Regions from separate parts of the Bacillus sp. Medicinal_06 genome, predicted to be linked through region 2. Evidence: riboswitches for the same ligand, from Rfam matches in the RefSeq annotation. Region 2 holds a riboswitch; each other region holds the start of a gene.
What was found. Region 2 has a riboswitch for S-adenosylmethionine ahead of AC1M36_RS06830 (methionine biosynthesis PLP-dependent protein). Riboswitches for the same ligand answer to the same signal wherever they lie in the genome.

Region 1 (3,988 bases), on a different contig from region 2:
GTCATGAGCATTCCAAATCATTTACGTTACTCTGAAGAACACGAATGGGTAAAAACTGAAGGCAACCAAGTTGTTATCGGTATTACTCATTTTGCACAAAACGAGTTAGGCGATATCGTATTCGTTGAACTTCCTGAAGTAGGTGCAACACTTGAAGCTGACGAGCCATTCGGAAGTGTAGAATCTGTTAAAACAGTTTCTGAATTATACGCACCTGTAAGTGGTAAAGTTGTAGCAGTAAACGAAGAATTAAGTGACCAACCAGAACTTGTTAACGAATCTCCGTACGAAGGTGCATGGATGGTTAAAGTTGAACTTTCTGATGAAAGCCAATTAGAAAAGTTATTATCTGCAGAAAAATATGCAGAAATGACAAACCAGGACTAATTCTAGTCACCAAAAAGGGCAGCCAGTGTGCTGTCCTTTTTATTTTGTATTGTGTGAATGAAAGAGTGCCTCTATGTCAGAACCTCCATCCCCTTCACATTCTGAACGAGCCGCTTGCGCTTTTCTTTGTCTAGCTCTAGCGGCTAGAACAGTCGGTCGTTTCACTCCTTCCTGCGAGGCAAAGAGCGCCTCTACGTCAGGAGTTCCAACGTCCTCCTGTTCTGAACGAGCCGCTTGCGCTTTTCTTGATTTAGCTCCATCCCCCTCACATTCTGAGTGAGCCGCCTCCGCTTTTCTTTGTAAAAATAAACAGGAAACAACATGAAAATATCGAATATACTATATACTAAAGTAAGGTTGTTTTATAGTATATGGTGATCGGGTGATGACGTATGGTCTATGTAGAGAAAGTCATTATTGTCGAAGGAAAATCAGATAGAAGAAAGATTGAATCTATTATTCGTGAACCAGTGGAAATTGTTTGTACAAATGGTACAATTGGTTTGTCGAAAATGGATGAGCTCATTGATCAGTTTTTTGATAAAGAAGTGTATGTATTAGTGGATGCTGATGCTGCAGGTGAAAAGCTTAGAAAACAATTTCGAAAAGAATTCCCGCAGGCCGAGCATATTTACATTGATCGTTCGTACCGTGAAGTGGCTACTGCTCCTTCTAATCATTTAGCGAACGTATTATGGGGAGCTGACATTGACGTTTATACAGAATATTTACGGTAAGGAATGATAGAAGTGATTGACTGGACAGGTGCTGAAGCTACAGCTCTAATAGCAGACCAAGAAAAAACAGTGTTATATGTATATACACCGATGTGTGGAACATGCCAATTAGCAAAGAAGATGCTAACAGTGGTAGAAGCAACTATATCTGAATTAGAAATAGGAATGCTAGACTTAAACTATGCCCCGCATTTAGCGCGAGAGTATGAAGTAGAAAGTGTACCTTGCTTACTCGTATTTGAGCGTGGAACAATTGTGAAGAAAATATATGCATTTCATTCAGTTGAATATTTATATAAAGAATTACAGTAGGCGGCAAAGTTTTTGCCGCCTCGACATATTTTCTGGGAAATATGTCGAGGTATCAAAGCGGTACGTTATTTGTCGAGAGAAAGTAACAGGATTGCTGTTTGAGAAGATGGAATGGTATTAGGAGAAAGTGAGATGAAGGATGTGACTAGAATGAGATTATATTCGTTGCTTCAATCATTTGTAACGTATGCTAATAGCCAATATCATCTAGAACCGCTTCTTCGGCAAGGAGAAAAAACGATCAATTTTCGTTTTGGAGATGAGTGTTGCTCACTTCAAATTTCAAGAGAGTATATACAGCTTTTGAAAGAGACACGGGGAACGGAACAACTTATTTGCTTTCAGGAAGAAGATTTAAGGCGATTAGTTACTGGAAATGTTCGGTTGCAAACACTATTGCACAGCGGACGTGTGCAATATAACGGAACGTATCGTACGATGTTATTATTAGAATCCGTATTTCATATATGTAAGCCAATGCCAGTAGGTGCTTAATAGTCTGAAGTTTCGTTTTTTAAGAATTTTTTTGTTGACATAGTGGGTGTATATTGATACAATTCAAGTCATAAAATATAGACAATTTCATAAATTTCAAATCAGACGAAAATTAAATCTGATTTCTCTTATCAAGAGAGGTGGAGGGACTGAGCCCTGTGAAGCCCGGCAACCGTCAATTTTTAGATTGAAATGGTGCCAATTCCTGCAAAGCAAATGCTTTGAGAGATGAGAGGAAGGGATCATGTTGATATACGCATATAAACCTTTCTGCTCATTCTAAAAGCAGAAAGGTTTTTTTGTTGTTTGAATGAGGAGGACATTCGAATAATAAGAGGAGCTAATAAGAAATTTAGCTATGGCGACGGTTAGATTTAAGTAATTCTTACACCAAAAATAAAAATTGTGGGAGTAAATCTGAACGAGCTGCTTACGCTTTTTAATTCAAAAAGGGGTGAACATCATGATTTTATTGGAAAATGTAAAGAAAATATATAAATCAAAAAGCGGTGATGTCACTGCTGTAGATGATGCCAATTTAAAAATAGAAAAAGGCGAGATCTTTGGTGTTATCGGATATAGTGGCGCTGGTAAAAGTTCTTTAATCAGATTATTTAATCAATTAGAGAAACCAACTTCAGGACAGATTACGATAGCAAATCGTGTGATTTCAGCAATTACTGGGAATGAACTTCGAAAGGCAAGACAAGAAATCGGAATGATTTTTCAACATTTTAATTTACTGTGGTCACGAACTGTACGTGAGAACATTGCTTTTCCACTTGAAATTGCGGGAGTGGATAAGGAAAAGCGAAAAAAACGAGTAGATGAGTTAATTCATCTTGTTGGATTAGAAGGAAGAGGCGATGCATATCCGTCTCAATTAAGCGGTGGACAAAAGCAGCGCGTTGGGATTGCGAGAGCATTAGCAAATAATCCGAAAGTGCTGCTATGTGATGAAGCGACGTCAGCGCTTGACCCTGAAACAACAGATCAAATTTTAGATTTACTACTAGATATTAATAAACGTCTTGGCTTAACAATTGTACTTATTACACATGAGATGCATGTGATTCGTAAAATTTGTAATCGTGTTGCAGTCATGGAAAAAGGAAAAATTGTAGAGACGGGTCCTGTACTAGAGGTATTCCGTAACCCACAGAAGGAGATTACAAAGCGATTTGTACAACAGCTAACAGATTCTGAAGATACAAATGAAACAATTGAGAGTTTATTAGAAAAATATCCAGATGGAAAAGTCATTCGTTTACAGTTTATTGGTGATTCTGTAGAGCGTCCAGTACTCCAGAGATTAATGAGGCGGGATGATATAGAAGTAAGTGTACTTCAAGGGAATATTGCTCAAACAAACAATGGATCGTATGGAAGTTTAGTGATTCACTTAAATGGTGAGGAAGTGGCAATCCAACAAGCAATAGCAGGAATCCATCAAGAGCAAGTAGAGCTGGAGGTGATTGCACATGGATAAGTTACTCGCGAACGTCGACTGGAATCAAATGCTAGAAGCAACAGGTGAAACATTATATATGACGGCAATCGCAGCATTTGCGACATTTGTTTTAGGTCTTATTTTAGGACTATTACTTTTCATGACGGCAAAGGATAATTTATGGGAAAATAGAGCGATTCACACAGCGATTGGAGCATTTGTAAATATCTTTCGTTCCATTCCATTTATCATTTTAATTATTTTATTAATTCCATTTACGAAGATTCTCCTTGGAACAATTCTTGGAGCAAGCGCAGCACTACCAGCTTTAATTATTGGAGCGGCACCATTTTATGCAAGGATGGTTGAAATTGCACTTCGTGAGATTGATAAAGGAGTAATAGAAGCTTCAAAAGCAATGGGAGCAAAAACGAGTACGATTATTTGGAAAGTATTGATTCCAGAATCTTTGCCAGCACTTGTATCTGGTATTACAGTAACGACAATTGCACTTGTAGGCTATACAGCGATGGCTGGTGTTGTCGGTGCTGGTGGTCTTGGTACACTTGCTTATTTAGAAGGATTTCAGCGTGGAAATAACGATGTA
Region 2 (3,988 bases):
GTTCAAGTGGCTTTTGGAATAATGGTGTTAAAAATGTGTTATCAACAAATGTAAGTGCTCCGGCAGATTTTGCTAATTCGCAAATGGCACGAATGTTGGTTACTTTTAATAATGGATTGGATGGCGTTTCAACGTAAAAGACTTTTGTATTTTGTCTAATATTTTGTTTTACTTCTTCTAAATTTGTCATGTCAACAAATGTATGTGAAACCCCGTAACGAGAGAGGACTTCTGTTACAATACGATACGTTCCTCCATATACATCTTCTGAAATGAGAACATGATCGCCTTGTGAGAGAAGGAGGAAGGCAGTAGAAATCGCTGCAATTCCAGATGCAAAGGCAAACCCTTTTGTTCCTCCTTCTAATAAAGCAATTATGTCCTCAAGTGCTTCACGTGTTGGATTTCCAGAGCGACTATAGTCGTATTTACCAAATGTATCTACATCAAATTGATGAAATGTTGATGTATTATAGATGGGGACGTTAACCGCGCCTGTTTGTGAATCATGTTTATAGTGGTTATGAAGTAAGAGTGTATCTAAAGAATAACTCATATTCTCACACCTTCTTTTACATGTTTAATAGCCTGCTTTAAGTCTTGAATTAAATCATCACCATTTTCAATACCAACAGAGAAGCGGAGGAGACGATTACATACGCCGCGTGCTGTACGAACTTCTTCTGGAATATCTGCATGTGTTTGTGTTGCTGGATATGTCATTAAACTTTCAACTCCGCCAAGGCTTTCTGCAAAGGTAATTAAAGATAAAGATTGTAAGAAAGGATTTATCCATTTTTCATCGCGAAGACGAAATGAAATCATGCCACCTCTTCCCGGATAAAAAACATCGGTTACACCATCTTCCGCGTTTAAATAAGAAACGATGTTCTTTGCATTTTCTTCATGCTGTTTCATACGAAGAGCTAATGTTTTCATCCCGCGAATTAATAACCATGAATCAAATGGACTTAATACAGCACCAGAAGCGTTGTGATAGTGGGCAAGTTCTTCACAAAGCGCTTGGCCTTTTGCAACGACAAGTCCGCTTAATACATCATTATGACCACCTAAATATTTTGTGGCGCTATGAAGAACAATGTCTGCTCCTTCTGTTAATGGTTGTTGTATATAGGGAGTGTAGAATGTATTATCTACAATAAGAAGGACTCCGTGCCGTTTGGCAACAGTTGCGACAGCTGCGATATCAGTAACTTGCATTAATGGATTGGTTGGAGTTTCTATAAAAATAGCTTTCGTTTGAGAAGTAATGGCTTGTTCTATTTGTTTTATAGATTGTGTATTTACGTATCTACATCGAATATTCCATTTTTCTTCATGTTCTGAAAATAAACGATAGGTTCCCCCATATAAGTCTTCTGATACGATAAGTTCATCTCCAGACCGGAATAAAGACAGAACAAGAAGAATCGCTGCCATTCCCGAACTACAGGCATATCCTTGTTCCGCTTCTTCTAAATCAGCAATTGCGCGTTCTAAAAGGCCGCGTGTTGGGTTTCCAGTTCGTGAATAGTCGAAACCTGTTGATTTTCCGATTCCTTCATGACGATAAGCTGTTGAAAAGTAAACAGGGGGATTAACCGTTCCTGTAGTCGTTTCGCTTCGATTCCCGATTTGAGCTAGTTTTGTTTCGATTGTTGACATGTTAAATTCCTCCTTGATAAAAAATAAAAAATAAAAAAAGCCTTCTAAGAAGAAGGCTTTCATGCGAATATAGTCTTCTCCTTATCTGTCAAATCTTTTCACAATTTGCTGGAATTAGCACCTTATTAACGAACATGTTAATGGTTGCTGAGGTGTCATAGGGCCAGTCCCTCTACCTCTCTAGATAAGAATAATTTGTATGAAATTTTATTATGATTTTAACTTTACAACAAAAGATAATTGAATTGCAACTTTATTTTAAATATTTTTTATCTTCCTGCTAATTTCATTGACTTTTAGTTTGTCCCATGATAAGTTTATTAGAAAATTAATAAAGATTGTTAAAAGGTACACGTATTTCCTTTTAAAAAATAAATTAATAATTAAGATAAACTCTTATTGAGAGCGGTGGAGGGAAAGGCCCTATGAAACCCGGCAACCTTCAAACGAAATGTTTGAAACGGTGCTAATACCTGCAGAACAATTTGTTTTGCATGATAAGAGGAGGATTGATGATGTCCCCCTCTTCAAGGTGAAGAGGGGGTTTTTATATTGATAGAAAAGAGGGAGACAAGTGAAAATTCTAGATTTATTATCAAAAGGAATTATTATCGGTGATGGAGCAGTTGGTACATTATTACATTCTCATGGTTTGCAAAGTAGTTTTGAAGAATTAAATCTATCAGATCCAGATTTAATTATATCTATTCATAAACAATATGTAGCTGCCGGTGCAGATATTATTCAAACAAATACATATGGTGCAAATGAAGCAAAATTGCGCATGTATGGTTTAGAAAATCAGGTTACCAAAATTAATAAAGCAGCAGTAAAGCTTGCAAAAGCAGCCGTGACAGACAAGAATGCTATTTTAGGGACGATTGGTGGTATGAAGCATATTGGAGCCGTTACAACGACTGATATGGAACGGGAATTTATGTTACTTGAGCAGGCCGAGGCATTATTAGAAGAAAAGATTGATGGATTATTATTAGAAACATTTTATGATGAATTCGAATTGCTACATGCGGTGAAAGTACTGCGAAAACAAACAGATATTCCAATTATTGCACAGTTAGCTCTTCATGAAGCAGGCACAACTCAAAATGGGAATGATGTAAATGAAATATTAAAACAGCTTTTAGATTACGGTGCAAATGTAGTCGGTTTAAACTGTCAGTTAGGACCGCTTCATATGACGGAAGCTTTTAAAATGATATCGATTCCGAAAAATGGTTATTTGTCAGCTTATCCAAATGCAGGCCTTCCAAACTATGTAGAAGGACGTTACGTATATGAAGGAAGTCCTGCTTATTTTGAAGAGATGACACCGAAATTTATTGAACAAGGTATTCGTTTGTTAGGGGGATGTTGTGGTACAACGCCAGCACATATTGAAGCGATGAAGCGTGCGATTGCGAATGTAACGCCTGTTACAGAAAAACAAATCGCTCCAAGACAACAAGTGGTTCCTATGCAAACAAAACGTGCTAGCACCCATGTTACTCTTGCGGAAAAAGCGAAGAAGCAAACAACAGTTGTTGTTGAACTAGATCCCCCAAAAACATTGGATACGCAACGTTTTTTTGAAGGGGCAAGGGCATTGAAAAGAGCGGGAGCAGATGCGATTACATTAGCAGATAACTCGTTAGCATCTCCGCGCATTTCAAATATGGCAATGGGGGCATTATTAACGAAGCACGATATTCCAGTGCTGACGCATTTAACGTGCCGTGACCATAATGTGATTGGCTTACAATCCCATTTACTTGGTTTATCAGCTTTAGGAATGGAAGAAGTGTTAGCTTTAACAGGTGATCCAGCTCGTGTTGGTGATTTTCCAGGAGCGACGTCTGTATATGATTTATCTTCTATTGAATTAATTAAAATGATTAAGGAAATGAATGTTGGACGTTCTATTTTAGGGAAATCGATTGGTTCTGCGACAAGATTCTCTGTTGGAGGAGCTTTTAACCCGCATGTGAGGCATTTAAAAGCAGCGGTGAAGAGGATGGAGAGAAAAGTTGCAGCTGGTGCAGAGTATTTCTTAACACAGCCTATTTACGATGTAGATTTAATTGAAGAAGTATACGAGGCGACAAATCACTTAGAACAGCCGATTTTTATTGGGATTATGCCTTTAGTAAGTAAGCGAAATGCTGACTTTCTCCATTTTGAGGTGCCAGGCATTACACTACCTGAAGAAGTAAGACAACGAATGGATGGACATGATACGCAAGAATTGGCAATTGAAGAAGGGATTCGCATTTCACAAGAGTTAATTGATGCTGCGATGAAATACTTTAACGGTATTTATCTCATT
Region 3 (3,988 bases), on a different contig from region 2:
TAACCCTGTGAACCAAAGTACAAAGCTGTGGTGACCACTTTTCTTTCGTCTTTCTTCTTTTGAAACAGATGCTGTATGCCAAGTTATATTTACGCCCATCTTACTCTCTCCTTATTTTGTTACGACTTCTTTTTGTAAACCACGAATTAATATTTCTACAACTTCTTTACGGCTAAATGTACTTGGTGGTATCTCTCCATTTCGCAACATTTCTCTTACTTTTGTTCCCGATAAAATAACATGCTCTTCTTTACTATGCGGACATGTTTTCGTAGAAGCCATCGCTTCACATTTTTTACAGTAAAAGCTATGCTCAAAAAAGAGCGGTGTAATCCCTAACTCTTCTACTGTAAAGTTCACAAAAATCTCTTGCGCTTCGTACGTACCGTAATAATTTCCTACCCCAGCATGATCACGCCCCACGATGAAATGTGTACAGCCAAAGTTTTTTCTAACCAGTGCGTGAAATATCGCTTCACGTGGCCCTGCATAACGCATTGCTGCCGGAAAAACACTTAAAAAGACACGATCGCTCGGATAATAATTTTTCAAAAGCACTTCATAACTTTCCATACGCACATCAGCCGGAATATCGTCTGATTTCGTTTCACCGACAAGTGGATTTAAAAATAAACCGTCTACAATTTCCAGTGCAGACTTTTGAATATATTCATGCGCACGATGAACAGGATTTCTCGTTTGAAACCCCACTACCGTTTTCCAGCCGCGTTTTGCAAACTCTGCACGCGTTTCGCTTGGATCTAAATGATAAGAAGCAAACTTATCATTTTCAAAGCGCTTTACAAGCGTGATTGCTCCTCCAACATAAATATTCGGTCTATCATATAATTTTTTCACACCTGGATGGGCAATATCAGTCGTTTTATAAACAAGCAATGCTTCTTTCTCTTTATCCGGTGTAAAAATATTTTCTATTTGAATAACACCATACGTGATTCCTTCTTTAACAAGACGAACCTCTTCACCAATTTTTAATTGTTTCGCCCTTTCTTCCGTTATTGGTAGTGTAATAGGGATACTCCATACATCACCGTTTACTAAACGCATTTTTTCTACTACAGATTGATAGTCCTCTTTCCCTAAAAAGCCAGTAAGCGGGCTATAACCACCTATCGCAAGAAGCTCTAAATCACTTAACGCAATTTTGTCTAATTCAATTTCTTTTGTAATTCCCTTTATTTCATACGTTTCATCAACGCGATTTACTAATATATTTGTTTTACTCATTTCCTTGTACGCCTCTTTCATATATATTTAAAATCAATCCAGTTCTTATTGGTAATGAAGGCCACATTCCGTTTTCATCTTTCCAGCCCACCGTCCGTCCCTTGAATCTTCTCCATCTCCTACAGGCAACGTACATTTTTCACACCCTATACTTGGATAACCAATGTCGTGCAATGGATTATAAGGCAAATTATGCTTATATACGTAGCGCCACACTTCCTTCCACGTCCAATGAATGAGCGGACAAATTTTAATAGATTTAAAACGATGGTCTTGATTGATAAACTTTGTATATTTCCGCGTTTCAGACTGTTCCCTCCTTAGCCCTGATATCCACGCTTTTCCACCCGATAAAGATTCTTCAAGGGGTAAGATTTTCCTTAATTTACAACAGAGATTTGGATTATGCTCCCACAAATTATTCCCATGCTTCTTTGCTTGTTCTTCAAGTGTGAGCGAAGGTTGCTTTTCAATAATTTCGAAACCCGGAAACCTTTCACGCACTCGTTTAATTAAATCGTATGTTTCTTGAAAATGAACGTTTGTATCTAAAAATACAACTTTAGCAGATGGATTTACTTGGTTTATTAAATGCAATAAAACCATACCTTCCACACCAAAGCTACACGCGTATACAATTTCACCCTTATAATGGTTATAAGCCCACTCTAATACTTGCAGTGCTCCTTTTGTTTCACCTTCTTCAGAAAAAGAAATGAAGTCCTCTTTCCATGTTTCATACGTCAGCATGTTTTTTCCCCCTGTAACGCAAAAAGGCGGTTTTAACCTAATACAATAGGTTAAAACCGCCTCTAGTTTTTCTAGTCAGCGCTTTTTACTTTAAGCGTACTTTTTCACTTTTTTCAAGCTGAATCACTTTTCCATCTTGCACAACAATTGTAATAGAACCATATTTCATATCCGCAAGCATCGTTTGAATCTTTTCAGCTACTTCGTCAAAATGTCCACGCACTCCCACGAACAGCCCCCCTTTTTATTCATAAAAAAAATCTTTCCCATTTCGAAAAGACTGTTCGGTAATATATTTTACCTTATCTTTCAAAATGGATGCCATTTTGCTGGACTTAGCACCTTGCTCCCATAAGCAGGTTGCTGAGCTTCGTAGGGCCAGTTCCCTCCGCTTCTCTTGATAAGCTTTGTATTTGTATTTTATCATAATTCTGATTTTTTTCAATCCTAGTTTTCCGATATATTTTATATTTTTTATTTTTTTAAAGGAGTTGCCCAGTTCGAACAACTCCTTTTTATTGATTACACAAGCTCTTTTATGCGTATGCGATCGTTCCCAATTATATTTTCATATGTTTCGCGTTCGACAACAACTTGTGACGCCCCGCCTTTTGCAAATACTACAGCCGGTCTGCGAATGCGATTGTAATTATTCGCCATAGAATATCCATATGCTCCTGTACAAGAGATTGCTAACAAATCTCCAGAAGTAACTTGTGGCAGTTCTATATCCCAAATAAGCATATCCCCACTCTCACAACACTTTCCAGCAATTGATACAATCTCTTCGGCATTTTCTCTTCCTCTATTGGCAAGCATTGCCTCATAACGTGCTCCATATAAAGCTGGTCTTAAGTTGTCCGTCATTCCTCCATCAACTGACACATATTTACGAATACCTGGAATATCTTTTACAGCTCCTACTGTATAAATTGTTGTTCCTGCATCTCCGACAATACTACGCCCTGGTTCAATCCAAATTTCAGGGAGTGGATAATTCTTTCTTGTAAATTGTTCCCTCACTGCATTCGTTACAGCATGCACATACGTTTCAAGCGTAAGCGGTGTATCAGACTCTGTGTAGCGAATTCCAAATCCTCCACCAACATTTAATACAGTTACTACATAGCCTGTTTGCTTTCTGATTTCTTCTAAAAAGTTCCGTAATACTTCAATTGCCCGAACAAATCCTGCTGTTTCAAAAATTTGCGATCCAATATGCGAATGAATACCTAACACGTTATAATTTGATTTCTCTAGTGCTACTTGAATCGCCTGCATTGCCTGACCAGTAGAAACTCCAAAACCAAATTTCGAATCATCTTGCCCTGTTGTAATATATTCATGAGTATGCGCCTCTACTCCAGGTGTAACTCGAATTAATATATTTACAATTTTTCCATACCGCTCTGCTAAGTCATGTAATATTTCCATTTCCAAGAAATTATCTACTACAAAACAGCCAATACCTGCTCGCAGCGCCATTATAATCTCTTCTTCCGTCTTATTATTACCATGAAAATGAATACGTGATGCTGGAAAACCAGCTTGTAAAGCAGTATATAATTCGCCCCCGGAAACAACATCTAAAGACATATTTTCTTCACGAGCTACTCGGCACATCTCCATGCACAAGAACGCCTTACTTGCATATGCTACTTGGTAAGAGAACCCACTTTCCTGGAATGCACGATGAAATGCGCGACATTTTTCACGAATAGCAGCCTCATCGTATACATAAAGCGGTGTTCCATATTGTTTTGCTAGCTGCGTTGTATCGCATCCTCCAATTTCTAAGTGTCCTTGGTCATTGATTCGGCTTGTGCCGTGTAAATACATTTGAATTCCTCCCTTATTTCCTCTAAAACTTATAACCCCAATCTTCTTCTATTCATTGCAGCACGCTTTTGGATAAACAAAAAACGCGCGGAACAATGTTCACACGCGTTTCTTATTAGGAATCATGTATCATGAAAAAATAAACGAGTTG

Region 1: it holds a riboswitch for S-adenosylmethionine, as region 2 does, so the genes downstream of both, AC1M36_RS16000 (methionine ABC transporter ATP-binding protein) here and AC1M36_RS06830 (methionine biosynthesis PLP-dependent protein) in region 2, are expected to answer to the same signal.
Region 3: it holds a riboswitch for S-adenosylmethionine, as region 2 does, so the genes downstream of both, AC1M36_RS14675 (YezD family protein) here and AC1M36_RS06830 (methionine biosynthesis PLP-dependent protein) in region 2, are expected to answer to the same signal.

What each region holds. Positions count from the first base shown of each region.
Region 1 covers NZ_JBWYHD010000006.1:79,939-83,926, reverse strand. Annotated here, with positions in the region: gene gcvH (glycine cleavage system protein GcvH) at 4-387, shown strand; gene AC1M36_RS16015 (toprim domain-containing protein) at 780-1,124, shown strand; gene AC1M36_RS16010 (thioredoxin family protein) at 1,128-1,436, shown strand; gene AC1M36_RS16005 (hypothetical protein) at 1,587-1,931, shown strand; SAM riboswitch class I at 2,057-2,166, shown strand; gene AC1M36_RS16000 (methionine ABC transporter ATP-binding protein) at 2,395-3,420, shown strand; gene AC1M36_RS15995 (methionine ABC transporter permease) at 3,413-3,988, shown strand, end outside.
Region 2 covers NZ_JBWYHD010000002.1:623,278-627,265, forward strand. Annotated here, with positions in the region: gene metC (cystathionine beta-lyase) at 1-556, opposite strand, end outside; gene AC1M36_RS06830 (methionine biosynthesis PLP-dependent protein) at 553-1,665, opposite strand; SAM riboswitch class I at 1,744-1,856, opposite strand; SAM riboswitch class I at 2,059-2,169, shown strand; gene AC1M36_RS06835 (bifunctional homocysteine S-methyltransferase/methylenetetrahydrofolate reductase) at 2,240-3,988, shown strand, end outside.
Region 3 covers NZ_JBWYHD010000005.1:339,015-343,002, forward strand. Annotated here, with positions in the region: gene cysC (adenylyl-sulfate kinase) at 1-99, opposite strand, end outside; gene sat (sulfate adenylyltransferase) at 112-1,248, opposite strand; gene AC1M36_RS14670 (phosphoadenylyl-sulfate reductase) at 1,294-1,998, opposite strand; gene AC1M36_RS14675 (YezD family protein) at 2,084-2,227, opposite strand; SAM riboswitch class I at 2,298-2,405, opposite strand; gene lysA (diaminopimelate decarboxylase) at 2,521-3,837, opposite strand.